2 regions of the Exiguobacterium sp. SH0S7 genome follow, and region 2 is predicted to be linked to the other one. Evidence: a T-box and tRNA genes for the amino acid it is inferred to sense, from the RefSeq annotation. Region 2 holds a T-box; the other holds one or more tRNA genes.
The links. The T-box of region 2 lies ahead of EVJ22_RS05640 (valine--tRNA ligase). A T-box ahead of a tRNA ligase gene usually reads a tRNA of that ligase, here a tRNA-Val.
Positions count from the first base shown of each region.

Region 1 (10,606 bases), on a different contig from region 2:
CACCGACCGCATCGATGCCGTCGTGACACATCCGATCTGGGGCTTACCTATTTTCTTTACAGTACTTTACGCCCTGTTCCACATCACGTTCAACTGGATCGGTGCCCCGTTGTCCGATCTGTTGGATGGATTTTTGTCGGGTCCGGTCACATCCGGAACGAGCTCGTTGTTACAACTCCTCGGGACCTCTTCTTTCATCCAGGCGTTGCTGATTGATGGGGTGATTGCCGGTGTCGGCGGCGTCCTCGTCTTCGTCCCTCAGATTTTCGTGCTCTTTTTCTTTATCTCGTTTTTAGAGGATTCTGGCTATATGGCGCGTGTCGCCATTGTCATGGACCGATTTATGCAACTCGTCGGACTGAACGGGAAAAGTTTCATTCCGATGATCATTGGATTTGGTTGTAACGTCCCGGGCATTATGGCGGCACGGACGGTCGAGGAAGAGCGGGAGCGGCTCGTCACAATTTTCATTTCACCGTTCATGTCGTGCTCGGCGCGTTTGCCAATTTATGCTGTCTTCGCCGCCAGTTTTTTCGCATCAAACCAAGCGCTCGTTGTCTTGTCGCTCTATATGCTCGGGATCGTCCTGGCGTTGATTGCTGCAAAAATATTCACGTCCGTATTGGCGGCGGAAGATCGGAACAGCCTCTTTATCGTTGAACAGCCTCCATATCGTGTCCCCCAAGGGTTGACGCTTTGGCGCAGCACGTGGCAAAAAGCGAAAGGGTTCGTCCGAAAAGCAGGTACGTTCATCTTCGGCGGTTCCGTCTTCATTTGGTTACTCGCCTATTCCGGTCCAGCCGGAATGGACGTCCCGATGAATGAGAGTTTTCTCGCTATGATCGGCGGGGTCGTTGCGACGTTGTTAGTTCCACTCGGTTTCGGGACGTGGCAGGCCGGTGCTTCGCTCATCACAGGTTTTTTAGCGAAAGAAGTCGTCGTATCGACGATGGCGATCATTTATGCGGTCAGCGAATCAGACTTGTCCGCCTCGTTGCTTCCCGTGTTTACGCCGTTGAGCGCATATAGCTTCATGGCGTTCGTCCTCTTGTACGTCCCTTGTCTAGCGACCGTCGCCGTCATTCGGCGTGAAGTGGGCAGCGCCAAGTTAACGTGGGTTGCTAGCCTTTATGGGCTTGGTGTTGCGTACGTCGTATCACTGATGATCTATCAAATCGGTCGTCTGTTCGGATTGGCTTAACAAGGAGGAAAACTTATGTCCTTATTTGATGTATTGATCGGTCTTGCCGTATTCGGGTACGCCGCTTATTCGCTCCATCGCTACACCCGTAAAGCAAAAGCTGGTAAATGCGCCACGTGCGAAATCGCACCGACTTGTACGACATCCTGTGACGCAGCAGACTGGGATCAAATCATTGCGGAAGCACTACATCCTGATCAACCAGTCACAGCCCACAAAAAAACGGATTAGCGCGAAAAAATGCGCTAGTCCGTTTTTCATTGGAGGATATGTAACGTGGTGACAATGATCGCGACCATCAAAATACCGGGCAGCAAGTTGGCGACACGAATCCGGGTGATTCCGACCAGGTTTAACCCGATGGCGACGATCATGACGCCGCCGGTCGCCGTCATCTCCAAAATAAAGTCATCCATGAGCGACTCCGGAATAAACTTCATGATCTGGATGGCGAGCAACGCGATTGCCCCTTGGTACAACAAGACCGGCACGGCCGAGAACATGACGCCGATGCCGAGCGTCGAACTGAGCACGAGCGCCGTGAAACCGTCAATCAACCCTTTTGTATAGAGGACGTCATGGTCCCCGCGCAGGCCACTGTCGAGCGCCCCGATGACGGCCATCGCCCCGATCACAAAGATGAGCGTCGCCGTGATGAAGCCTTCCGCGATGCTCGACTTACTTTTCCCACCGAGACGCCGTTCCAACTGATAGCCGATCTCGTTCAACTTCTCGTCGAGCTTCCACCATTCGCCGAGCGCGGCTCCGATGACGAGACTGCCGATGACGATTAAAAAATTCTCACTCTTCATGCCCATCTGCACACCAAGCACGACGACGGCGAGACCGATGGCAGCCGTGACCGTCTCTTTCATCCGCTCGGGGATTCGGTGAAACAACAACCCGAGTAATGTGCCGACCACGATCAAGGCCGCATTGACGATTGTTCCGGTTAATACCATCGTATAATTCCCCGTTTCTGTATGTATTGAGAGGAATATACCAACTGTTTATGTGGGCTGTCAATTAAAAGAATACACAAAAAAAGCCACTTCTCGTAAGAAGTGGCTGCGCGGAAACCCACGTTCCTATGGGTTTCGCATCGGGTTTGGCACCCAAGTGATTCTGACTGGGCTCGAACCAGCGACCTCTACCCTGTCAAGGTAGCGCTCTCCCAGCTGAGCTACAGAATCAGGTCGTGTCCTCTCTTTAGGACACTATTAATATATCAAGAAACTAATGCCTTGGCAACTGTTTTTTAAAACTTTTTTTATTTTTTTCACCGTGTCATTTCTTCCCGTTTCATGTGACGACATAGACGTTCCAAATCGCCGGCATACACGGACACGATCATGCCTCCGTGTTCGGTGTCACGGTCCCAATGCAACCCATTCGCTTTGGCGACTCGCTGTGACGGCACGTTGTCCGGGTGAATGAGCGAGATGATGTCTTTCTCGCCGTCCTCGAACGCATGTTGCATGAGACGCGCGGCCGCTTCCCGACCGTAGCCCATGTGCCAGTGCTTCGGTGCCAGCCAATAACCGACCTCGAGCTCGATGTTGCCATCAAGTTCATGCAAGAGCGTCCCGGCATGGCCGATCGGCTCATCGCTTTGATGTGTCATCAGCTTGAGGAGTCCGGTCTGTCGGCCCGTCGTATAGCGGGCCAACTGTCTCTCGAACCATTCGATTGTCTGTTCATCCGTATATGGCTTGCCGTCCGGACTGATGAAGCGCATCACCCGCGGATCTTGGAGTAACGATTTTACGAAATAGAAATCGGAGATTGTATAAGGTTCAAGCCGTAGACGTTCTGATTGCAACTCGACAAGATTCATCTTTCCCGCCCCTTTCTTTCACAGTCTGAACTATTCAATTCCCGTTTCTATCTCATTTCAATCCTATTCACGCCACGACTTTCAACCCGATAACGCTCCCGATAATGAGAATTAAAAAGAAGACACGCCAGCGATCCCTTGACTCGTTCAAGTACAACATACCGAGAATCACTCCACCCGCCGCGCCGATCCCGACCCAAATCGAGTAGGCGAGCCCGAGTGGCAACGTCTCGAGCGAACGTGACAATAAATAAAAACTTAGTGCAAACGTCGTGATCGAAAGAAGCGACCATTTTAAAATCTGATAGCCTTTTGATTTTCCCATGAAGAAAACAGCAAGCATCTCAGCGAGCCCAGCCCCGATTAAAAATGTCCAACTCATGCCGACTCACCTCCTGTCACTTGCTTCAAACCGACCACCCCGATGAGGAGCGTCGCGATAAACAACAGCTTCATTCCCGTCATCGTCTCATCAAATAAAATATTTCCAACGATGACCGTCCCGACGGCGCCAATACCCGTAAAAACGGCGTACCCGGTGCCAGCTGGCAACACACGGAACGACATCGCCAACAAGCCAAAACTGACAATCAATAACACGATGGTCACGACGGTCGGTCCTAATACGGTAAACCCGTTCGACAATTTCATCGTCGTCGCCCAAACAATTTCAAGAAGTCCGGCGAGCACGAGCCACAACCAAGCCATTTGTTCCTTTTTCATGTCCACCCGACTCCTTTCTTGAAAATTTTAAATGCCGCATGCTGTCGTTGCGCTCGATTCGTTGCAAACGAAAAGAGTGAAAGCAACGCCCCGTCCAAAAAGCAATAGTACGCGTCATATACGTCGTCGAGCGATTGTTCCGGTAAATCGCCACGCTCCATCGCCAAACGGAACTGCTCTTTCTCAAACGCCTGGAGCTCGGTCTCGACCGACCCGATCGTCGTCTCGATGAAGACGCGCAGCTCAGGAGGCGGTACGAGCAGCATTCGCTTCGTCAACATCCACGTCTCTTCTTCTTCGAAGAAATGAATCAGCGCTTCAACGATTGCCTCGATCCGTTCGAGCGGTGCCGCATCATTTGACTCGTCCCGCGCTTGTGACCAAGCATGCTGGTAACGCTCGGCCATCTGTTCGACGACTTGTTTGAACAGCTGTTCTTTTCCTTCGATGTGCGCATATAAAGATGCTTTCTTAATCCCGACATCTTCGGCGAGCGCCGCCAAAGACAGTCCTTCATATCCTTCGAGTGCGAACCGGCGTCTGGCAGCTTGTTCAATCCGTTGTTTCGTGGTCATTTGCGATCTACCCCTTTCATCTCCCCTCACTTTACCTAACGAATGGTAGGTAGTCAAACTTCCGGATTGAGTTTTTGTACGGACAACGCCAAAATGAGAAGAGACCGTCAGAGGAAGGAATGATTGTATGATCGAACAGTTTAGTTTCACCTTGCCGACCGAGACGATACGAGGCCGAAAACGAATCGTCCGCGTCTACCGCCCCGACTTCGCTCGTACCGACGAGGTGTTGCCCGTGCTCTATATGCATGACGGCCAAAACGTCTTCGACGGCAAGACCGCGACAATCGGGGAAGGTTGGGCAATCGACCGCCATCTCGACGATTTGCAACTGCCGCTCATGGTCGTCGCCATCGCGAGCGCTCCCGATTGGCTCGACCGATACGATGAGTACTCATTTTATGAAGACGAGATGCTTTATAAACGCATCGGACCTGAACTCGCTAAGACCCGACCGACACTCGGCGGCAAGGGGCGCCTGTATGCCGACTGGCTCATGCAGGAGCTGAAGCCGTGGATTGACGCCCGCTACGCGACCGATCCGGATGATGTCGGTGTGATGGGCAGTTCGATGGGCGGCGTCATCTCGCTCTATATGATGGCGACGTATCCGGCAATCCGTCGTGTCGGTTCGCTGTCGACGGCCGCCTGGTCCAACCTCGACTCGCTCATTCGCGAACTGAAACAAGCCGACCTGTCCGCCCGACTCTATATGGATATCGGCACGAACGAGACGAGCGGTCCGATCACACCGGAAGACTATTTATATACGAACGCGAAACTCGTCGAGACGATCGCTCGGACCGGTATCGCCTTCCGCTATGAAGTCGAGCCCGGGGCGGTCCACAACGAGATTGCGTGGCGGCGGCGGTTGCCGAACGCGCTCGCATTCCTGTATGAACTCTCATGACATGAAAAGACGCAAAGGCGGTCGCCTTTACGTCTTTTCAACTATCTTTTTCTATTAGATGACCCAGTTCCCATCACGCATGATCGCTTCGCGTGTTCCATCCTCGAGCTCACCATCGATATTCATTTCGGCCGAACCGATCATGAAGTCGACGTGTGTCATCGAGTCGTTCGCGCCATTCTCAGCGAGTTCTTCGGGCGACATCGTCGGTCCGCCTTCAAGGCATGTCGAGTAGGCACGTCCGAGCGCCAAGTGGCACGATGCGTTCTCATCGAACAACGTGTTGTAGAAGAGGAGTCCCGAGTTCGAGATCGGCGAATCATCCGGCACGAGCGCAACTTCTCCGATGCGGCGTGCCCCTTCATCAAGGTTCAACAGTTCATCGAGTGCTGCCTGCCCTTGTTTCGCTTCCGCTTTCACGACTTTTCCGCCTTCGAACCAAAGCGTGAACCCGTCGATCAAGTTCCCGCTGTAGCTGAGCGGCTTCGTGCTCGACACGTGTCCTTCGACCGCATCTTTATCGGCGAGCGTGAACACTTCCTCCGTCGGCATGTTGGCGATGAAGTCGACGCCGTCCATGTTCGGACCACCGCCACCGAGGAAGACGTGCTTCTTCGGAAGACCGATCGTCAATTCCGTGCCTGGTGCTTTGTAGTGAAGTTTCGCGTATTTCTTGTCCGTCAACAGCTGCGCCCGTGAACGCAACGCTTGATCGTGCTCGTCCCAGGCGGCAACGACATCGTCTTGGTCCATTCGCGTTGCTGCGAAAATCGCTCTCCACAGGGCCGGAACCGCATCTTCACGGTCTGGGAATACTTTTTTCGCCCATGCTTCAGATGCACCGGCCACGATTGACCAGCTGACATTATCACTCATGACATACTTACGCCATTTTGCGAGCGCGACACCAGACGCCCGGTTCGAGTCGGCGATGCGTGATGATTCGACACCGTTCAGCGCGTCGGGATCGTCGCTGACGATCGACAAGAATGCCGTCTTCTCTTCCGCGAGTTGCTCGAATCGTGCTTTGAGCCACTCTGGGAACTCCTTGAACGCTTCAGTCGGTGCGTTGAAGTAACGCACTTTCGTCGTCTCTTCATCGCTCCAGTTGACGTACACTTGTTTCGCTCCGGCCGCGTAGGCTGCTTTCACGATTTGGCGGACGAGCGGTGCTTGGCTAATATCGGCTCGGACTTCGAGCTGTTGACCCGGTTGAATGTTGACACCTTTTTTGACAGCAAGCTCGGCATAGCGGGCAAATTCTGCCTCGGTCGGTAAAGTTACAGTAGACATATGTACAGTTCCTCCTTTTTCACTTATTTCTATTTTCTTAAATTTTCGGAAAAGTTGCAACCAAATCGCAAAAACGGGCATATTAGTAGATGTAGAGAGAAGGAGGAGAAAAACATGTCAGATTGGAAAACGACTTATTCACACTTTTTAAACAACGCCCAAACCGACTTCACCGAGAACGAAAAGCTAGGTGACTTATTAGTCCAAGGAGAACTCGCCCTAGCAAAAGTCACGGTCGACGTCGCCTCAAACGAAATCAGCGACATCGAACGAGAAGAGGAACTCACACTATACTTCCAAATGAAACAACTGCTTAACATGCTGCGTGCCGTCTACAACGCCCAGTTCGAGATGCAGCCCGACAAGCAACACGCTCTCGTCGCGGCCGTGCTCTATTTCGTCTCACCGTTCGACGCAATCCCGGACGACGCCCCGCTCGGACTGTTTGACGACGCTCAAGTCATCGACTACGTCCACGAACAGCTAGCGAGTGATATCGACCGTTTCCATAACGAGTTATAATCGTTCAAGACTTGAAATTCCGGCGTCATCGGAGTACGCTTGCATGAGTTCATTCAAAGGAGGCGTATGGCGCCTTAGCCACTCATATGTACGCAAAATCACGTAAACGGATTGCCGTCGAGACTGTCTTGTTTATCATCGCCGGAACAATCCTACAATCTATCTTTGTCGGTCTGTTACTCAAACCGAATGAAATCGGATCCGGTGGGATTGTCGGAATCACGCTCATCGTCAACGAGCTGTTCGGCACACCAATCGGACTCACCCAGCTAGTGCTAAATATCCCGCTCTTCATCATCGGGATCAAATATCTCGGGAGACGATTCATTCTCATGACAGGACTCGTCGTCATATTGTCATCGATTTTAATCGACGCGCTGCCTGTCCTCATTCCACCGACGCCGCTCGACGATCCGCTCGTCGCGTCCGTCTTCAGCGGTATCGTCTCAGGACTCGGTTTGGCACTTTTGTTATTTGCCGGGGCGTCGACAGGCGGACTCGATATTTTAGGGAAAGTCATCTTCATGAACAACCGCAACTTATCGCTCCCGAAAATCTTTTTGACCCAAGACATTATCGTCTATATCCTCGTGTTCATCACGTTCGATATTAAAGCGGTCATGTATGCGCTCGTCCTCAGTTTTGTCCGGTCGCGGACGTTGTTGACGATCCATCGCTTCTTCTCCGCCCAAAAACAGTGTTTCATCATCTGTAAAAAAGCGGACGAGATCAACTTGGTCATCAAACAGAACTTGAAGCGTGGGGTCACCATCATGGATGCGACCGGCGGCTATTCGAACGACGCGAAAAAAATGCTATACGTCGTCGTTCAAAACAACGAGATTCCAAAGTTGCGTCAAATCGTCTCAGACATTGATTCCGAGGCGTTTGTCACTGTCTCAGAAATCGACTCGATTGTCGGTAACTTTAAAGAACATTCGTATACACTTTGATCGACAGCATCGTGCTGTCGATTTTTTTGTGTAATAAATACTCGAACGGTCCGATAATAAGGATGAGCCTCAGAGACATATACAGAAGGAGGTGCATGAGTTGTCTAGCCACACTTTGCGCCAATCAGTCCCCGCGCTTCTCGTCGGGACGTTTTTTATCGGTTTATTCGTTATCTTATTCAGCCCTTATGCGTTAAGGGAGACGAGCTTGTTCGTCTACTTTATGATCATCGCACTCGTCGCCACCGTGGTAAGCGGGAGTGCCGTATTGCGCCATCACGGGATGCGCCGCTATATCTATCTTCTCATTAGCGCCGGCAACGTCTGTTTCATCGCTTATTTGGTGGGACACCGCTTTACCACGGCGATGTCGATTGACATGATGCTGTTCGTTCAAAACTTCTTTTATTTGATTATGGCCCTCATCGTCATCACCCAATCGATTGAAATTAGAACGTTGAAGTTGCGCACGTTTGATGTGTTCGCACTGCTCAGCTTTTTGATTGTCGGTGCGTTGCATATCTTCTTTTACACAAGGAACGGCGGCCAGTATGTCACGAATTTGAACGGCTTTGAAGAACAGATGGTGCTGATCAGCCTTTACATGGTGCTCGGTTTCTTATATTTGAATCGCATCGTGACATCCGGGCAAGGCTTCCGCGTGATGCTCCTCATCGGGATTCTCGGTTTTACCATCGCCTCGATCATCAATGAGCTGCAGTTGTTCACCGGTATCGGCCATGAGCTTCTCCATTTACTTCAAGTCATCAGCATTCTCATCATTTCAATCAGTTATTTGTTTGATGAATCGACAGAAGACGTCCTCGCCCATGATTCTGTGCTTGATTACGTCATCTACAGTACGATTGTCATGTTGTACATGCTCGCATCAGACCGACTGCTCGGCACCTCGATCATCGACTCGATGATTGCGAACGCGGTGTTGCTGTTGCTCATCCGTCAATTCGTTGTTGCTAAGCAGAACGCACTCATTAGCCATCGGTTACATACCGTCAATACAGACCTCGAAGTCGCGGTCACGACGAAAGCCCACGAGCTCGAACTCCGTGAACAACAGTACCGCTCACTGTTCGCGTATCACGCAGAACCCATCTTTTTGTTCGACCTTGACGGCGAAGTGTTGTCTGTCAACGAAGCAGGGAGCTCTGTCCTCGGTCATGACACCGAGACGCTCATCGGATCAAATATTTTAGACATCATCGAACAAACGGATCGATCCGCCTATACGAACGTGTTACGTGACCTTACGAACGGACGTCCACAAACATTAGACGTCAATGTCGTGACAGAAGATGGTTCGGCACGCGTTTGGCAATTGATGAACATCCCGATGATCATTGATGGGGAAGTCGAAGGCATCTATGCCATCGTCAAAGACATCACGCAAATGATCGTCCAACAAGAACAGATCCTTTATCAGGCTAACCATGATAGCTTGACCGGGCTGCATAACCGTTACGCGCTGCAAGAACAGATCGAGCGCCTGATCACGGACGGCCGACCGTTCACACTCATGTTCTCCGACCTCGACGGGTTCAAAGAAATCAATGACCAGTTCGGCCATCATATGGGTGATCAGTTGCTGCAGCACATCGGTAAACGTCTACGCAGCGCCTTGTTGCCAAACGAATATGCCGGACGACTTGGAGGCGATGAATTCATCGTCGTCGCCGAACACAATGATGATGAAATTCTCGTTGAACGTTTACGTCGTCTCGTTTATCGTCCTCCTTATTTCATGGCCGGGAACCTCGTCGAAATTCATGCTTCAATCGGAATCGTCCGTTATCCGGAGCACGGCACGACGCTGAAGCACCTCTTATCGAACGCTGATTTGGCCATGTATAAGGCAAAAGACAAAGGACGCGATGAGACCGTTATTTTCGCTCCTGCGCTTCGCGTCGATAAGGAAGAACGAAAATTGTTGATGGAAGGACTTGATATGGCGCTCGAGAAAGGTGAAATCTCACTTTATCTCCAGCCACAGGTCGATGCCTCGACGAAGGCGATCATCGGCGCCGAGGCACTCATGCGTTGGCAACGCGACGGCAAGTTCATCCCGCCGAGCGAATTCATTCCGATTGCCGAAGAGACCGGTCATATTCATGACCTCGGTCGTTGGATGATTCATGAGACGTTCCAACTGATGTACGCGTTTGAACAAGGCGACATCGATTTGCCAAAACTATCGGTCAACTTGTCGGTCCGGCAATTGTTCGATGAACACTTGATCGATTATTTGACGACGTTGTTCGAACGCTTCCCGATCGAACCGAGCCGCTTGAACTTCGAGTTGACCGAAACGGTCGCGGCGCACCAGTCAGACCGCGTCTTAAATCGAATTCTCGAGTTAAAGGCACTCGGTATCAAACTATCGATCGACGATTTCGGGACCGGCTACAGCTCACTCGCCTATCTCGTCCGCTATCCGATTGACGAGTTAAAGATCCCGCGGGAGTTCACGATGCAGCTAGAAGAAAATCGCGAGTATCAAACCGTGACCGCGACCATCGTCGCCATGGCACGACAACTTGGGATGGCTCTCGTCGCTGAAGGCGTCGAGACCGAATA
Region 1 is NZ_SJVA01000006.1:33,523-44,128, reverse strand. Features, by position in the region: gene feoB (ferrous iron transport protein B) at 1-1,201, shown strand, start outside; gene EVJ22_RS10510 (FeoB-associated Cys-rich membrane protein) at 1,217-1,432, shown strand; gene EVJ22_RS10505 (DUF554 domain-containing protein) at 1,459-2,163, opposite strand; tRNA gene EVJ22_RS10500 (tRNA-Val) at 2,322-2,394, opposite strand; gene EVJ22_RS10495 (GNAT family N-acetyltransferase) at 2,481-3,038, opposite strand; gene EVJ22_RS10490 (DMT family transporter) at 3,106-3,420, opposite strand; gene EVJ22_RS10485 (DMT family transporter) at 3,417-3,746, opposite strand; gene EVJ22_RS10480 (TetR/AcrR family transcriptional regulator) at 3,758-4,336, opposite strand; gene EVJ22_RS10475 (alpha/beta hydrolase) at 4,464-5,246, shown strand; gene EVJ22_RS10470 (aminopeptidase) at 5,301-6,539, opposite strand; gene EVJ22_RS10465 (YkvA family protein) at 6,654-7,061, shown strand; gene EVJ22_RS10460 (YitT family protein) at 7,148-8,014, shown strand; gene EVJ22_RS10455 (putative bifunctional diguanylate cyclase/phosphodiesterase) at 8,130-10,606, shown strand, end outside.
Region 1: it has a tRNA-Val gene. The T-box ahead of EVJ22_RS05640 (valine--tRNA ligase) is inferred to sense a tRNA for this amino acid. The anticodon was not compared.

Region 2 (10,606 bases):
AACGTCTCGAGCATCCACTCGACTCGATTCAATCCAGGCTTGATCCCGAACCGCAGTTGTCCGTTCAGCCATTCAAATACGTCTTGTCTTGTCTCCATCTTTAACCCACCCCTGTTCTAACACTTCCCTCCCATCTTACCAAAATTCACGAAGGCCTACGCAGAGAATCGGCTGTGCTATACTCGAAGCGAACAGAGATAGGAGGAATTCAGATGAAAGACACAGGTTGGAACTTTGAAGCGACGTACGTCGAACTTCGTGATACGTTTTACGACCGTGGGCCGATCAACCCGGTCGACAAACCAGAACTCGTCTTATTGAATGAACCCCTCGCCGAGACACTCGGACTCGATATTGATGCATTGAAAGAAGACGTGGCGCTCCTGTCCGGTAATCGGCAGACTGACACGTCGTTCTCGCAAGCGTACGCCGGGCATCAGTTCGGCAACTTCACGATGCTCGGTGACGGACGCGCCCTCTTCTTAGGGGAACACGTCACAGCGAACGGTAAACGGGTCGACGTGCAGTTGAAAGGCTCAGGACCGACCGAATACTCACGCGGTGGTGACGGCCGGGCCGCCATCGGGCCGATGGTACGCGAATATTTGATTAGTGAAGCGATGCACGCGCTCGGCATCCCGACGAACCGGGCACTTGCCGTCGTCAAGACTGGTGAGCCGGTCATGCGTCAAGGGCCGAAGCACGGTGCCGTCTTGACCCGCGTCGCCTCGAGCCATATCCGCGTCGGCACGTTCCAATACGCGGCCGCGGCCGGGTCGATCGATGACGTCACCGCCCTCGCCGACTATGCGATCCATCGTCACGACTCAAGTCTTGAAGGTCGTCCCGACCGCTACGAGGCGTTCCTCGGACGCGTCATCGAACGTCAGGCGAAACTGATCGCCGACTGGCAACTCGTCGGCTTCATCCACGGTGTCATGAACACGGATAACACGTTCATCAGCGGCGAAGGACTCGACTACGGCCCGTGCGCCTTCATGGACTCGTACCATCCGCACACCGTCTTCAGCTCGATCGACCGCGAGGGCCGTTACGCCTACGCGAACCAGCCGTATATCGGATCTTGGAACTTGGCCCGACTCGCCGAGACGCTGTTGCCGCTGCTCGCCGACACGCAAGAAGCTGCCGTCGACATCGCCAATCGTTTGTTGAACGATTATACGGAGATTTATAAACAAACGTACTTCACCGGACTCGCCCATAAGATCGGTCTCTACGTCCGAAAAGACGACGATGACGCGCTGACGGACGAACTGCTCCGACTCATGATGGAGACCGAGGCCGACTTCACGAACACGTTCCGCGCGCTCACGCTAGGAGAAACGGAGTCACTTCCGTTCGCGTCGCGTGACGATGGAAAGGCCTGGCTTTCGGCATGGCGTAAACGTCTCGCTGAACAAGCTCTCCCAGACGAAGATGTGACGCGACTCATGCGCCAACACAACCCGGCCGTCATCCCGCGCAACCATCACGTCGAATCAGCGATTATGGCAGCCGAGCGAGGGGACTTCGGTCCGACAACCGCCTTGCTCGACGTGTTGCGTCAGCCGTATGACTACGAAGCCGATTACGGGCGTTACGTCTCGACGGGACCAGAGCGGACGTATCCATATCAGACGTTTTGTGGCACATAAACCATTCCGTTCTTTCGGGATGGTTTTTTTTGGTGGGAACCTTTGTTTAATTCTTTCGTAAAGTTGAAGGAATGTATAGAAGGAGGTAACGCTTATGAATGAACAGACGATTTCGTATTGGAATCAATTTTGGGAACAAGATTCTACTCTTCAGCCGGATGATGTCGAAGCTTTTCAATTCGGTGATGACGCGAACCACTTAGCAAAACTTGTCACTTCAGGTCAAAAAACAGCCACATGTTCTGCTTATATCTTATATGAGATTGAGCAAGAACCTCTTCCGTACGTCGGTCAGTACGCCATCGTTCTCGATGCCACAGATCACCCCGTCGCCATCATTCGGACGACAGAAGTCACAATCCAGCCAATGAATGAAATCTCAGAAGATTTCGTATTGTCCGAAGGTGAAGGTGATTACGCGGAGTGGTGGCATGCACACAAGCGGTTTTTTACAGATTTGCTCAGCACGTATCAACGTTCATTTACAGAAGATATGAAAGTCGTCTGTGAACGCTTCGAGGTCGTACATCAAATTTAACATTATTAGGAGAAAATACTATGCGATTACTTGCTTCACTCATTTCTCTCGGTTTCGCTTGTCTGATTTCGCTCGAGCTATGGCAAGGTCCATTTCTAAGCAATTGGGTATGGACGATGCCAGCCTTCTTTCTAGGTGTCTCGTTAGTCCAATTCATGAAGCATTTGAACGAGCTCGAATGGAGTGACTCGAAATGAAGAGGACCGTCTTGCTCATGACGATAATCGTCGTGTCCACGTCCTACCTCGTCTACAGTTTTTATCTGTCGTTGACGAATCAATCGATTCAGCCACAATTCACCGGGCTTGCGATTGGCGCCCTGCTCACGTCGTCTTACTTCGTGACGACGAAACGATTATCGTTTTGGACAGAGCCAGAGGAAGAGGACGTATGAAAGTTCTTTTTTTCCATCTTACTAGGATTCGGTAGCATCCTCTATCTCGTCTATGCCGTTCATCTATTCCGTATCGGACATCCTCAACCGACTTTGTTTCACCTTCTCATTGCTATCGTTCTCTCTGGCCTCATCCACGTTGGACGCAAACGAAACCCTGAACATCGATGACGATGCTCGGGGTTATTCTTTACTCTAGATTTAAAGCCCATAATGAATCATATCTTTCTTTTCAACTTGGGCTTGAGCGATTTTCAAAACGAGTCGATTCAGTTGCTTGGATTCATGCATATACATCATCGCTTTGACGACTTGATAGAATAATGCCAGTGACTCATACGGAATGAGTGTGACTCCACACTCCTCTAATCCGTATCCGGGACGGTCATAGGAATGAGAATACGTGCGCATATGATTTAGCTCATCGATAAAAGCATCTACACACTCTCCGTCCACCGAGATACAGTCGTATTTCTCTGGAGTATAATCGTCAAATGATGATTGACGGATTGTTGCATCTAATACACCGAATTCATGAGTGTACGCCATGGTCTTCCCTCCTCCTGAATGATTGAAAGTAGCTTGTTCACTTCATTGGAAAATCTACCGCCCACACTTCCGGCAATGAGTCTGATAGTATAAGCAGCACCTCTTCCGATACGTTCCCTGTCACAACAATGAGCTTGCCTTGCTCTAGATGAAACAAGCCATTCCCATTCGGCTGATTTAAGCGGTATCGCTTATTCAAAGCGTCTCGGCGTTCGATCAATTCACCTTCTGCCACACTAAACGCATCGGTCACCCAAATGGTGATACGTTGTGTTTCATCGTAAAGTGTCCACATCTCCACAGGCCGCTCAAGTTGATCCATCTCGAAGTTTGCGACAAATAGCTCCTCTTTAGGCAGGTCCAACCCATGACGGACTTTTTCGGCCGCCTCGGGGACCGTAAAATTTTGAATGCCATGCAGGACCCACTCTTCGTTTCGAGAATAGTTGAACACGCCAAACGAACTGTCGTGGTCAGGTAACTTGATCGCGATGAGTCCGATATCGCCGATGACCGATTCATAGAGGACGCCGTCTCTCGAAGGTCGTTCGGACGTGCCATCTGTATATTGAATCGTGTATTGAGCCACGACCGCATCGACGAGACGATTGGTCCCTTTCGGCACGTCCTCGATCATCGAGCCTAACACTTCTTTCTCATCCGCTTCGGCAACCTCCACTTCTGACGACTTTGCCTCTTCTTCCTTCACATTGATTGTAACTTCTGTATGCGCAGGTTCTCTTTCCACAACCTTTTGTTCGTCCATGGCACACGCACTCAATCCAATCATCGCTAGACTCAACACCATTGCGATTCGTCTCATATCACTCCACCTTTATCTTGTCTCCTTCCCTAAATTCTCCCAAACCACAAAAAAACCTTCCTCGGAGAACAAATTCTCCAAAGAAGGTTGATGTCTTACTTGCGTAACTCTTCAAGACGCGCACGCACGGCGTCACGCTTGTCGAGGTAGTCTTTTTCTTTCGCTTTCTCTTCGTCGATGACGTGAGCCGGTGCTTTGCCGGTGAAACCGGGGTTACCGAGTTTCTTCTGCACGCGTTCGACTTCTTTCTCGTACTTCGTCACTTCTTTTTCAAGACGGGCGATCTCTTCTTCGAAGTTGATCAAGTCGGCGAGCGGGATGAACAGCTCCGCGCCCGTCATGATCGCTGACATCGATTTGTCAGGCGCCGTCAAGCCACGACCGATTTCGAGCTCTGTCGCGTTCGTGAACTTGCCGATCGTCGCTTCGTTCTCGCTCAAGTAGCCTTGTGTCGTGTCGTCACTCGTCGCGATGAACAGTTGGATCGGTTTCGACATCGGTGCGTTCACTTCCGAACGGATGTTACGAACCGAACGGATGACGTTCATGACCGCTTCGAACGCCGGTACCGACTCCGCATAGTGGAGGTCGTCACGACGCGTCGGATAGCTCGCACGGACGATCGAGTCGCCTTCGTGCGGCAAGTGCTGCCAAATTTCCTCTGTCAAGAACGGCATGAACGGATGCATGAGACGCATGATCGAATCGAGCGTATGCGCGAGCACCGAACGTGTCGTCGCTTTCGCCGCTTCGTCCTCACCGTAGAGCGTGAGTTTCGCCATCTCGATGTACCAGTTACAGAACTCTTCCCAGATGAAGTTGTACAAGTAACGACCGGCTTCACCGAACTCGTACTTGTCGACGAGGCGTGTCACTTGGTCGACCGTGTCGTTCAAGCGCGTCAAGATCCACTTGTCGGCGAGCGTCTTCTCACCTGAGAGGTCGATATCTTCAAACTTCATCCCGTCCATGTTCATGAGGGCGAAGCGGCTCGCGTTCCAAATCTTGTTCGCGAAGTTCCATGTCGATTCGATTTTCTCCCAGTAGAAGCGAAGATCGTTCCCTGGTGTCGAGCCCGTGAGCAGGAACCAGCGGAGCGAGTCGGCACCGTACTGGTCGATGACTTCCATCGGGTCGACGCCGTTACCGAGCGATTTCGACATCTTGCGGCCTTCCGAGTCACGGATCAGACCGTGGATGAGCACGTCGTTGAACGGCTGCTTGCCCGTGAATTCGAGCGATTGGAAGATCATCCGCGATACCCAGAAAAAGATGATGTCGTAACCCGTGACGAGCGCGCTCGTCGGGAAGTAGCGTTTGAAGTCTGCCGAGTCCGTGTCCGGCCAGCCCATCGTCGAGAACGGCCAGAGCGCTGACGAGAACCACGTGTCGAGCACGTCTTCGTCTTGATGCCAGTTCTCAATGTCAGCCGGCGCTTCTTTGCCTACATAGACTTCGCCTGTCTCGTTATGGTACCAAGCCGGGATGCGGTGGCCCCACCAAAGTTGACGACTGATGCACCAGTCACGGATGTTTTCCATCCAGCGGAGGTACGTGCCTTCGAACCGCTCTGGGACGAAGTTGACTTTCGTCTCGTCGTTGCCTTGCGCTGCGAGCGCCGCTTTCGCGAGTGGCTCCATATCGACGAACCATTGCTTCGACAAGTAAGGCTCGATGACCGCGCCTGAACGTTCCGAATGACCGACCGAGTGCGTATGCGGCTCGATTTTGACGAGCGTGCCATCCGCTTCTAAGTCTTTGACGAGCTGCTTGCGGCAGTCGAAGCGGTCGAGCCCTTCGTACTTGCCAGCATTCTCGTTCATCGTCCCCGACTCGTCCATGACGAGGATACGTGGAAGCTCGTGACGGTTCCCGATCTCAAAGTCGTTCGGGTCGTGCGCCGGCGTGATCTTCACGCAACCGGTACCGAACTCGACGTCGACATAGTCGTCCGCGACAATCGGGATCTCACGGTTCATGACCGGGAGCATGATTGTCTTACCGACGAGGTGCGCGTAGCGCTCGTCTTTCGGGTTGACAGCGACGGCCGTATCGCCGAGCATCGTCTCGGGGCGTGTCGTCGCGATCTCGATGTGGCCTGAGCCATCAGCGAGCGGATATTTCATATGGTAGAACGCGCCTTCGACTTCTTGATAGATGACTTCGATGTCGGAGACGGCCGTTTTTTGTGCCGGGTCCCAGTTGACGATATATTCGCCGCGGTAGATCAAGCCTTTTTCATACAAACGGACGAAGACTTCCTGGACCGCTTTAGAGAGTCCCGCGTCGAGTGTGAACCGTTCACGCGAGTAGTCGAGACCGAGGCCGAGTTTTGACCACTGGGCACGGATCGTGTCGGCGTACTCGTCTTTCCATTCCCACGTCTTCTCGAGGAACTTCTCGCGTCCGAGGTCGTAACGCATGATGCCGTCCTCACGGAGCTTCTGTTCAACTTTTGCCTGTGTCGCGATACCGGCGTGGTCCATCCCTGGGAGCCAGAGGACGTCATAGCCTTGCATGCGCTTCAAGCGCGTAAGTAGATCTTGGAGCGTCGTATCCCACGCGTGTCCGAGGTGAAGTTTCCCTGTGACGTTCGGTGGTGGGATGACGATCGTGTACGGCTGTTTCGAGTCGTCCTCGTCCGCCTTGAACACGTTGTTCTCCATCCAATAGTCGTACCATTTCGCTTCCGTCGCACTCGGGTCGTACTTCGTCGGCATGCTGATTTCGTTTGTTTCGTTGGTCATTGTGCCAATCCTCCTCTATCTGTCTACACAAAAAACGGCTGCTCTCGTCCTTAACGCTAAGGACGAAAGAAGCCGTATCTTCCGCGGTACCACCTTAGTTCGCCAACACGTGGCGCCCTCAAAATCGAATAACGGTCGATGGACCGAACCTTCCTACTTGATTCAAAAGGTCAGCTCCGAGGCGACTTCCGCACACTTCCCTCGCGACCTTGCACCGTGCGGCCGCGTCTCTAGAAAGGAGTGTTGTTGCGTACTATTCCTCATCATAGCTTTTAAACGTATCTGTTAAACAATTGTAGCGATTGAAGACGTTTCAGTCAAGATTACAGTGAAAACTCTTGTTGCAGCTCTTTAAACGTCGCATCGACCGCAGCGAGCGTCGCGTCGATATCCTCGTCCGTATGCACAGTCGACAAGAACAAGCCTTCGAACTGTGACGGTGGCAAGAACACGCCGCGCGCCGCCATCTTCTGATAGTACGAGCGGAACATGTCGAGGTTCGACGTTTTCGCCTTCTCGAAGTTCGTCACTTTCTCGTTCGTGAAGAAGAAGCCGAACATCGAGCCGGCCCGGTTCGTGTCGTGCGGGATGTTATATTTCTCGGCCGCTGCCGTGAAACCTGCCGCGAGGCGGTCGGCTTTGCGCTCGAACTCCTCGTAGTGCTCAGGCTTGAGTTGCGACAGCGTCGTGTAGCCGGCGATCATCGCGAGCGGGTTGCCTGAAAGCGTCCCTGCTTGGTAGATCGGCCCTTGCGGTGCGATGTGTTCCATGATCTCCCGTTTGCCGCCGTAAGCGCCGACCGGAAGGCCACCGCCGATGACTTTGCCGAGGCACGTAAGATCAGGCGTCACGCCAAAGTAACCTTGGGCGCAATTGTAGCCGACGCGGAAGCCGGTCATGACCTCGTCAAAGATGAGGAGCGCGCCGTTTTGTTCCGTGATTTCACGAAGTCCTTCGAGGAATCCTGGCTGCGGCGGGACGAAGCCCATGTTGCCGGCAGCCGGTTCGACGATGACGCCGGCGATGTCGTCGCCGTGCTTCTCGAACGCGATGCGAAGCGCGTCGAGGTCGTTGTATGGGACGGTGAGCGTATGGCTCGCCAAGTCTTTTGGGACGCCCGGTGAGTCCGGGAGACCGAGTGTCGCGACACCAGATCCGGCTTTGATGAGGAGCGAGTCCCCGTGGCCGTGGTAGCAGCCTTCAAACTTCAAGATCTTCGTCTTGCCCGTATAGCCGCGTGCGAGGCGGAGAGCCGCCATCGTCGCTTCCGTACCGGAGTTGACCATGCGGACCATCTCAATCGATGGGACGCGGTCGATGACGAGCTCGGCCATCTTTGTCTCAAGCTCCGTCGGTGTCCCGAACGTCCAGCCTTTTTCAGCCTGATCTTGGATCGCTTTCATGACGACCGGGTCGCGGTGACCGAGAATGAGTGGTCCCCATGAGAGGACGTAGTCGATGTACTCGTTGCCGTCGATGTCGTAGACGCGTGAACCTTCACCGCGTTCGGCGAAGATCGGTGTCATCCCAACAGATTTATAGGCACGGACCGGGCTGTTGACCCCGCCCGGCATGAGTGGGAGTGCTTGTTTGAACGCTGCTTCTGAGCGAGTTTGCTTGTATGTCATGCGAATTCTCCTTCCAAATAGCGACAGACGTCTTTTGCGAAATACGTGACGATCAAATCGGCACCGGCCCGTTTGAAACCGACCATCGTCTCCATGACGATACGTTGTTCATCGATCCAGTCGTTCATCGACGCCGCTTTAATCATCGCGTACTCCCCGCTCACGTTATACGCCACGATCGGCATATCGAGCGAGTCGCGCATGTCGCGGATGATGTCCATGAACGCGAGCGCCGGTTTGACGATCATGAAGTCGGCACCTTGCTCGACGTCCGACTGTGATTCCCGGAACGCCTCGCGGCGGTTGGCCGGGTCCATCTGATAGCCTTTGCGGTCGCCTTCACCAGGCGCCGACTGCGCCGCGTCACGGAACGGTCCGTAGTACGCCGATGCGTATTTGACGCCGTAGCTCATGATCGGGATGTGGCTGAAGCCGTTTTGGTCGAGCCCTTCGCGGATGGCGGCGACGAAGCCGTCCATCATCGAGCTCGGCGCGATGATGTCTGCGCCCGCTTGCGCTTGCGTGATTGCCGTCTGGACGTGAAGCGGCAGTGACGCGTCGTTATCGACGTCACCGTTCTTCACGATGCCACAGTGGCCCGTCGACGTATATTCACAGAGGCACGTGTCGGCGATGACCGTGAGCTGTGGTGCCCACTCTTTCACTTTGCGGATCGCTTCTTGGACGATGCCGTGGTCGTGGTACGCTTCCGTGCCTTCCGGATCTTTATGCTCAGGTACACCGAACAAGAGAACGGACTCGAGCCCGAGGTCGACGAGCTCACGGATCTCGTCTTCGAGACGATCGAGCGAGAAGTTGAAGACGCCAGGCATCGAGCTGACTTCGCGTTTAATATTTGTCCCTTCGACGACGAAGAGCGGATAAATCAAATCTTCTTTCCGAACATGGTTTTCACGTACGAGTGCACGCATCGACTTCGACGAGCGCAGACGACGGTGACGGTCGAATTGGTTCATGAAAAATCTCCCCCTACACACTGTATTAATGCATCCATAGTATAACACTCAGGCACTCGGACCGGTAACGTCGACACTTCTCGGACGGCCCGCTCGGTCACTTCGCCGATGGCATACCACGTGCCGTGGAACCGCTCGAGGTATGGTGTGAGCGCGTGGACCGCGGATGGGCTGAGCACGAGCAGCGCCTCGACGTGTTCGAGCGCGGCCGCTTGATCGGCCGTGAGTGCTTTCTCGACCGTCTCATAGACGACCCAATCGTACACATGCGGCAATTGCTGCATGTGCTCGGTGTTCGCCAAATCCCCACGGGCGAACAAGATGACGTCATCCTCCCCGACGACGTTAGCCAACTCGCGGAACAACGCCTCGCCCGTATACGTCTCTGGCATGAGCGAAACGGTGAATCCTTCTGCCTCGAGCGCGTCCCGCGTCTTCTCGCCGACGGCAGCGACTTGAACGTTCCGAGGAACGTCTTGAAGCGCTGGGACAGCGGTTTGACTCGTGACGACGAGCCAATCGAACGAATCAGTTGGCATTGGTTTCCCGGTCAGCCGTGTCTCGATCATCGGGACGTGATGAACGGAAAGACCGCTCGCGTCGAGCAAGGCCCGTTGCGAAGCGGTCAGTCGTTTTGTCCCTGTGTACCAGACGTCACACATTGACCGAGGCGAGGATCTCGCGTCCGCCGCGTCCGAGCAAGTCGTCAGCGACGTCTTGACCGAGCGCGACTTCGTCCGTTGACGTTTTCGTCACACGGAGCACGTCTTTGCCGTCGACCGAGGCGATCAAGCCGGTGAGCGTGACCGTGTCCCCGTCGACCGTCGCGTAGCCGCCGACCGGTACGTGGCAGCTGCCTTCAATCGCCTTCAAGAACGTCCGCTCCGCCGTCGCAGCTTTCGCCGTTACGTCATCGTGAAGGAGCTGTAAAATCTGCGTCACTTCGGCGTCGTCTTTCCGGCTCTCGATCGCGAGCACGCCTTGTCCGACGGCCGGTACCATCATGTCGGCATCGAGCGCCTCGAACTTGACGCGGTCGGTCCAACCCATGCGCTCAAGTCCCGCTTTCGCGAGCAAGATGGCGTTGAAGTTCTCGGTATCGAGTTTTTTCAAGCGCGTGTCGATGTTGCCGCGAATCCATTGGATCTCGAAGTCCGGACGGGCCGCGAGCATCTGCGCACCGCGACGGAGCGAGCTCGTCCCGATGACTGCGCCTTGCGGCAACGTCTCGAGCGTGTAGCCGTCCTCGCAAATCAACACGTCACGTGCGTCGACACGTTTTGGCATACAGCTGA
Region 2 is NZ_SJVA01000002.1:376,099-386,704, forward strand. Features, by position in the region: gene EVJ22_RS05610 (bifunctional folylpolyglutamate synthase/dihydrofolate synthase) at 1-98, opposite strand, end outside; gene EVJ22_RS05615 (protein adenylyltransferase SelO) at 213-1,655, shown strand; gene EVJ22_RS05620 (ASCH domain-containing protein) at 1,750-2,193, shown strand; gene EVJ22_RS15470 (hypothetical protein) at 2,214-2,390, shown strand; gene EVJ22_RS05625 (hypothetical protein) at 2,387-2,587, shown strand; gene EVJ22_RS05630 (hypothetical protein) at 2,789-3,136, opposite strand; gene EVJ22_RS05635 (hypothetical protein) at 3,174-3,959, opposite strand; gene EVJ22_RS05640 (valine--tRNA ligase) at 4,055-6,706, opposite strand; T-box leader at 6,762-6,982, opposite strand; gene hemL (glutamate-1-semialdehyde 2,1-aminomutase) at 7,030-8,334, opposite strand; gene hemB (porphobilinogen synthase) at 8,331-9,311, opposite strand; gene EVJ22_RS05655 (uroporphyrinogen-III synthase) at 9,308-9,973, opposite strand; gene hemC (hydroxymethylbilane synthase) at 9,966-10,606, opposite strand, start outside.